Regions from separate parts of the Priestia sp. FSL P4-0332 genome, predicted to be linked through region 2. Evidence: riboswitches for the same ligand, from Rfam matches in the RefSeq annotation. Region 2 holds a riboswitch; the other holds the start of a gene.

What was found. Region 2 has a riboswitch for S-adenosylmethionine ahead of MKY06_RS27080 (hypothetical protein). Riboswitches for the same ligand answer to the same signal wherever they lie in the genome.
Region 1: linked by a shared signal. The riboswitch ahead of MKY06_RS19375 (BMP family lipoprotein) and the one ahead of MKY06_RS27080 (hypothetical protein) in region 2 are both predicted to bind S-adenosylmethionine.

Annotation. Positions count from the first base shown of each region.
Region 1 is NZ_JBBOUA010000001.1:3,686,675-3,690,414, forward strand. Features, by position in the region: gene MKY06_RS19370 (ABC transporter ATP-binding protein) at 1-504, opposite strand, end outside; gene MKY06_RS19375 (BMP family lipoprotein) at 587-1,597, opposite strand; SAM riboswitch class I at 1,672-1,778, opposite strand; gene MKY06_RS19380 (hypothetical protein) at 1,926-2,294, opposite strand; gene MKY06_RS19385 (putative polysaccharide biosynthesis protein) at 2,308-3,740, opposite strand, start outside.
Region 2 is NZ_JBBOUA010000002.1:32,578-36,317, forward strand. Features, by position in the region: gene MKY06_RS27075 (SDR family oxidoreductase) at 358-1,203, opposite strand; SAM riboswitch class I at 1,388-1,497, shown strand; gene MKY06_RS27080 (hypothetical protein) at 1,590-2,021, shown strand; gene uraH (hydroxyisourate hydrolase) at 2,813-3,343, shown strand; gene MKY06_RS27090 (response regulator transcription factor) at 3,428-3,740, shown strand, end outside.

The DNA of each region.
Region 1 (3,740 bases), on a different contig from region 2:
GGTAGGCTCGTCTAAAATAATGATTTCTGCTCCTTGATACAGCACTTTTAAAATTTCAATTTTTTGCTGTTCTCCAATTGAGCAATGTTTTACTTTCTTATGAACATCTACTGAAATTTGATAGGTTTGGGTTAATTGCTGTACATCTGCTTTCGCCTGCCTTCTATTAAAAAAGAGGCCCTTCTTTGGCTCATGCCCCAAGACAATGTTTTCAGCCACTGTAAAATGAGGAAAAACCATAAAATGCTGATGCACCATGCCTATTCCATTTTTGATAGCATCTGCAGGAGATGAAAACGAGACGGTTTTCCCATGTAGCTGAATATTTCCTGAACTCGGCTTTTCCATTCCGTAAAGCATCCTCATCAACGTTGTTTTTCCAGCGCCATTTTCTCCAACCAGCGCGTGGACCTCGCCTTTTTTCAGTTTAAAGGACACGTTATTATTTGCTAAAAATGAACCGTATTTCTTCGTCAAATTCGTTAACTGCAGCAGCTCACTCATTCTATTCATTGCTCCTTTCCCCATTAGGATTTTTTCAAAAATAAGAAAGAGAAGCCAGCCTTACTCGACTTCTCTTTTCAACTCACTTTGCTAACGGATCTTTTACCACTGTTTTTCCATCAATAATCGAATCTTTAATTTCTTTTAATTGATCAATTACATCTTGCCCTACAAAGTCATTAAGAGGCGTCTTGCTGTCTTGAGTCACATACGTTAACCCAACACCTTTTTCTTTTAAGCCGTATGTCACTACACCGGATTTAAATTTGTCATTTGCGAGTGCTTCTACCGTTTCATAAGCAGCCGCATCAGATCCTTTCAACTGCGATAAAACGATATGCTCAGGATCTACTTCCGTACGGTCAATATCTTGGCCTGCCGTATAAAAACCCTTTTCTTTTGCTGCTTCAAATACACCCAAGTCGCCTACCGCTGAAGCTCCGGCGATAAAGTCAGCTCCTTTTGAAGCCTGTAAAATAGCAAGTTCTTTTGCTTTAGCTGGATCGGAGAAACTTCCAACATAGTTTACTAGAAAGTCTGCTTTTGGATTTGTTGATTGTAATCCTTCTTTAAAACTTACGGTCCATTTTTTTAATAATGGAATATCATCAGCTGCAACCATTCCTACTTTATTCGTTTTTGTAACCAATCCTGCCGCTGCTCCTAATAAATATGAAGCTTCTTGTTCACGGAATACAACGCTTCTTACATTTGGTAAATCGACCACTGTATCAATAATCGCAAATTGACGCTGCGGGTTTTCTTGAGCTACTTTTTTCAACGCATCTTCGGATTCAAAAGAAGATGTAATAATCAAGTCATAGTTTTCTGCTACGGCAGCACGCAAGTTACTTTCAATGGCTGCTTGATCCGTAGACTCAATTGTTTTTACATCAATGTTATACTTCTTCCCAGCGCGTTTTGCTCCATCATCCATTTGTTGAAAAAACGGGTTAACTCCAATCTTTTCAGGTAAAACAAGAGCTATTCGCTTCTTTCCTTTCTCTTCGCTTCCACTGCTTTTTGTGCTTTTTGACTGACAGCCAGTTACGAGTAGTACAAGCGCAACTGCTAAAACAAGAAATCTCTTCATTTGACTTACTCCCCCCATAATATAAAAAAGCTCTTCCTTTATATAAAGGAAGAGCTCGTTAACCAAACGTCTCTTCCTCATCTTCAAGAACATACTGTTCTTAAGGATTTGGCACCATTCTGTCATAGACAGCGGTTGCCGGGTTTCACAGGGCCAGTCCCTCCACCTCTCTTGATAAGGAAAACAATAGCTATTTGTTTTATGTAATATAGTCAATATTAATAGTTTTTTAACAATTGTCAATATTATTTTTCTTTTCTATGTAAAAAAACTTTAAAAACAGATAGGATTATACGGTTTTAGGCTACTAAAATACAAGTGAAGGCCTTTACCCTTCTCCATCAATCATCGTATACTTCCTAGCAAAGCGCTTGTAGTAAATTTGCTCATCCTCTTGTCCATCGTTAAAAACAAGTCGGTTATGATCGATATCTTTCTCTTTTAACACGTATCCCTTTTCATTCATCAGTTGAATATATTCATCTAGATGTCCTTTTTTCACCATATAGTAAAGAACATTATCTGAATCCATAGTCTTTGCTACATCTTGACTTCCCACTTCTAATTTAAAGACAGCTTTTGTTGTTTGAATGGGACGGTAGTCTCCAAACACCTTTTCCCAGTTTAGTAGCAGCAGCGCGCCGAAAATTATGATACATCCTCCAGCGGCTACGGTTAGTACAAATCGTTTTGACACTTCCTTCTCTCCTTTACATTCTTTTTCTTCTATTTAATACAACAGATTGCCCTAAACTTGTTTTTACGCCTAGTCCTAGATACACAGCAGCACCTAAAGCAATTGAAATACAAGATGTGCTAATCGCAAGTGAAGATGCAGACAGCTTATTTTCTAGAAAATAGTGAGAAGCATAATTGCCAATAAGCACAGCGGCTGACATCACACTTACTAATAAAACAGGCGTCAACGCGGCTTTTCCCAGTGATTGAACTCGGTAAGAAATGGATTTTTCAATTAAATAAAAGTTATAGATAACCGATACACCATATCCTCCGTACGTCGCGACAACAGGTCCAATTTCTTTTAAGCTTGAAACCAACAGTACGTTTAATACTATCTTCACAACAATTCCTAAGCCCAAGCCCAAAATTAATTTCTTTTGCTGATTAATTCCTTGAAGAATCGCGGCTGTTACGGTAAAAAGAGCAAAGAGAATCGCAGCAGGCGCATACCATTGTAAAACAACTCCACCGATTTCAGGACTGTTTTTCGCTCCAAAGATCATCATATATACCGGCTTACCCAATAAACAAAGCCCCACCGCAGCAGGAAGAGTAAAAAACAACAGCAGCTGCAGTGTTTTTGTAATTTTCCCCTTCACTTCTCGTAAATTCCCTTGCACAAAAGAAGACGTAATACCGGGAATCAGCGACATGCTGAAGGCAGTTGCTAACGATACCGGCACCATCACTAAAATTTGTGCTAATCCAATGACAGAGTTAATCGTTTCAGCCTTAGCTTGTCCATATCCTATTGATTGAAAGAGCATGTTAATCGTAAACGTATCAATATTTTGATAGATTGGAATAGCTAAACCAACTAATACAAACGGAACGGCGTACGTCACAAGCTCTTTGAACATTAAAGAGAATGAAACGGATTTATTATTCTTTCCGCTGTTCACTTCTTTTATAATTAACCGCTTGCGTTTTGCATAAACGGCACCGAGAATCCCTATTCCCCCTACGCCTCCAATAAACGCTCCAAACGTACCAATTCCAACAGCTTTTGTCATAGTACCATGAAAAAGATGAATGACAGCGTATGCTCCTACTAAAATAAACAACACACGCACAATTTGCTCAATAATTGTACTCAGCGCGGACGGTCCCATGGATTGATTACCTTGAAAATAGCCTCGTAATAGACTCATAGGCGGGATAATAATTAAAGCAAAGCTCACCATTCGGATGACATACACCACGTCTTTTTGACTATTTCCTGATGAATCTTTTCCGTTAATGACTAGTTCAGCGAGCCACGGCGCCATGGTATAGAGGACTAAAAATCCTATTATGCCTGTTATCGTCATTAATAGAAGGCCTGCTTTTAATAGATCTTGCCCTGCCCGGTAGTTTCCAAGACCGTTATATTTCGATACATACTTCGAAACAGCAAGCGGAA
Region 2 (3,740 bases):
TACTTCTCAATATTGTTGTTATACTAGCAACTATTTTTCTTTTAATTACATTTATTATAGGAAAACTAGGAGGTGAATAGTTCAGGCTATACAAATTCATCAAATAAATGGAATTTGTTTTTTCGACGAACTATTCTAATCTAAGCAATTGAAGGTAAAAAATAGCTTCATCCCTTAACCGAGGTAAATTTTCATCTGTTTTCTTACTTTAAATGATAGCAGCTTCAACTAAATCACTCAAATTGATCTTTTCTCATTAAAAAAACCACCTCTTCTTAGAAAAGAGGTAGTTTTTTATAGTTTATTTATTCACCAGTTACATAATAGTCTCTTACTATATAGATTTTCACTTAATTGTTATATCCAATTTGCTTTATAGTCTCTAATATACGTTTTTATACTTATAGGCTGCTTATGTGTAAGTTTTTCAAAATCTTGAGTAATTCCTTTGGCTAAGCCGAGCTTAGTTGGAAAGTGAATACCAATTACTACATTAATGAACGCTTCATTCTCTCCTATCTGAAGCATAAACTCTTTGAACTCTTTCACAGAAGGGTTTTCGTAATGAATGTTAGTTTCTAATACCTCTGTCATGATAGTAGCTACTTCATAAAAGTCAACCGCTTGATCTCCGGTGATTACGTACTTTTGATTATGATGCTTTTGACTATCTCGTATGGTAATGTAAACAACTTCTGCAATATCTCTTGTATCTACAAAACTTGTCTTTCCTTTTCCTGCGGGTATAAAAATTCGGTTCCTTTCTTTTATCTCTTTTCCAAGAAAGTCATTTAAATTTTGCATAAAATATCCTGCACGGATAAAAGTATAAGGAACGTTCAGCTTTTTAAGCATCTTTTCATTTTTAAAATGATGGATAAAGGGTAAAAACTGCACATCTTTTACAGATAAATAAACAATATGATCGACGCCATTCTCTTTTGCTTGATGTAAAAATAATTCAAACTCAATTTGATCACCAGGAGGGTACATGAGAAAGATCTTATTAATATTTTTTAAGGCAGATTCAAATGTAGTGGGATCTGAAAAATCAAGAGCTATAAACTCATACTCATTTCCATATTTTTGTTTAGCCTTTTCTACATTCCTTACTGCGCAACTTATACGCATTCCTTTTCCTTTTAATTTTCGGGCTACTTCAAAGCCTACTTTTCCATTAAATCCGGTAACAAGTGTATTCATTTTATTCCTCCGTTATGAATGCTTTTCATTGTTCTATAAATGAGACGATCCTTAACCACTCCTTTTAGTTTAAGCTACTTCTCAGGTTTAAATGTAACTGACATAACAAAATCATTTCAGTTAATCCATCCTTTATTCCTTTACTTTTCTGTTAAATATGGTAAAATTATCTTTAATTTTATACTACTTATCGAGAGAGGTGGAGGGACTGGCCCTATGAAACCCAGCAACCTTCAAACATTTGTTTGAAAAGGTGCTAATTCCTGCAAAGTTAGTTGCTTTGCAAGATAAGAAACATATTGCAGAATATGTAACCTCTCTATTTTATAAATAGAGAGGTTTTTTGTATGGAAAATACTTTAACTTTAATGTACAGGAGAATAGAGATGCAGACTAAATTAGCGCTAGAAACGTATAAGCAACCTGCAGAATTAGTATCATTTGAAATCACCTCATTCATTTTTAATTTTTACAATCATATCTGGAATCAACATAAGCTAGATCAAATTCCTTCGTATTACGCTGGGGAAGGTGTTCTATATAATAATAAAGAGTTTACAACAAATGATCAGATAAAAGCTGAAATTATCAAAACGTTGTTCCATATGGGAGATAACTCGATACTAATAGACAGCGTAACTTGCAATAAGAGAGGGAGATCAAATGATTGGGATGTAACAGCTAATTGGAGTACAACATTATTAAGTGAAGGGGATAAGACTATACTCGGTACAACACACTTTCAAATTTGTAATGCTAAGATCGTAAGAGAAACCATAACATTTACTAAGGGATTCCTTATGGGTTCTTCTCTCTAAAAATTTCATTATCATTTGATAGAATCTTATCGTATTAATAATCCCTCAATAGACGTGACTTTTTGGAGATAAATAAGTTGAGCTTGAACTATGTAACAGTTGCTGAGTGGGTTAAAAAGGGAACTGATTAAAAATATGCGATACTTTTGCTTTTTACTACAGGGATTTTCGACACTGTATAGAAGTTTAGTTCTAAGGTTTGATCAATTGAAGACGTTAGAAATTTTCTCGTGCAAAATCAAAAAAAGCCTCTAGCTAAATAAAAGAGGCTTTTTTAAACAAATTTTCTTCCTACCCATTTTTCTGTAGTCTCCCTGCAAATAACATAGCAAATGCTAGGAAAAATCTTGTTATAGAGAAGATCATAACTACGGAATTGAGCTCCCCATCGAATCTGTTAACTAAAGGCTAATTAAATAAACTCTATGTGTAAATGGTTCTTAGTTCTATTTGGATAATAATCATTTCGAGAATAAGAATACCAGTATGAATATCCCCTCCTTTCCTCCCGTAAACAATTCCTCCATCTTGATCTGATATACTTAGAAAGTAGTTACTATTTATTAGCAAAGTTCTACATAATCCCTCTACTTACAAAGTGTTGAGTGGTAAGCTAAAAATTTAGTGTATCTAAAAGGAAGTGGAAGATACCGAGCCTTCTTATAATCCATCTTTATAATAAAAATTTTTTATAAAAATAATTAGTTAAGAAAAATGTAAGATTTTCGTTAGAGTTTTGTAAGTTATCCTAGGTATCTTATTGGTAGAAACCAAATAAGGAGGAGATTCTAATGAAAAAATATGTAGCAAGTATTGCAGGAGTAGCTGTACTTTCATGTGCAGGTTTTTTAGGTTTAGGACATGGGGGTCAGGTTTTACAAAAACTTGGTGATGGAAATACTGTAGCACATGCGGCAAGCAATCAAAGTGATTCAAAAGAAATGGAGAAAACACAAGCTCCAGCAAAACCAAAGGGCGGCCTTTCTACACATGTTCTTGATGAGGCAAAGGGTAAACCGGCACCTAATATAAAAGTAAAAGTATACCGTGTGAACGAAGATGGAAAAATGAACTATCTACACACGGCAAAAACGAATAACGAAGGTCGAGTTGATCTATTGCTCTCTCCAAAAGAAATGACAAAAGGAACATATGAAATTCATTTCTTTGTAGGAGACTACTTTGAGAAGCAAGGTACAAAAGCGTCGGATGAGTTTTTAGACGAGATTCCACTTCGTTTTAAAGTAACGAATCCAAAACAGCATTACCACGTGCCAATTGTAGCAGCACCAGGCGGATATAGTACGTATCACGGAAGTTAATATGAAGATTAAAAATAGAGAAAAAAGGGGATACGTAGGTATTCTCTTTTTTTCCTTATTTATTGAACGAATGAAGGTGACGTAATGGCGAAAAAAATTTTAATTGTAGATGACGAAAGCAGCATAAGGGATGTTTGTAGAAGGTATTTACAAAGAGAGGGATATAGTACGTTTCTAGCAGCTGATGGCGTAGATGCTATTACTCAATGGAAAGCACAACAACCAGATTTAATTATTTTAGACTTAATGATGCCTCATAAAACAGGTTGGGAGGTATGCGAAGAAATAAGAGAAATAGATGATGTACCTATTATTATGCTAACAGCTAGAGGGGAAGAGACGGACAGAATTATGGGCCTTACACATGGAGCAGATGATTATGTGACGAAACCTTTTA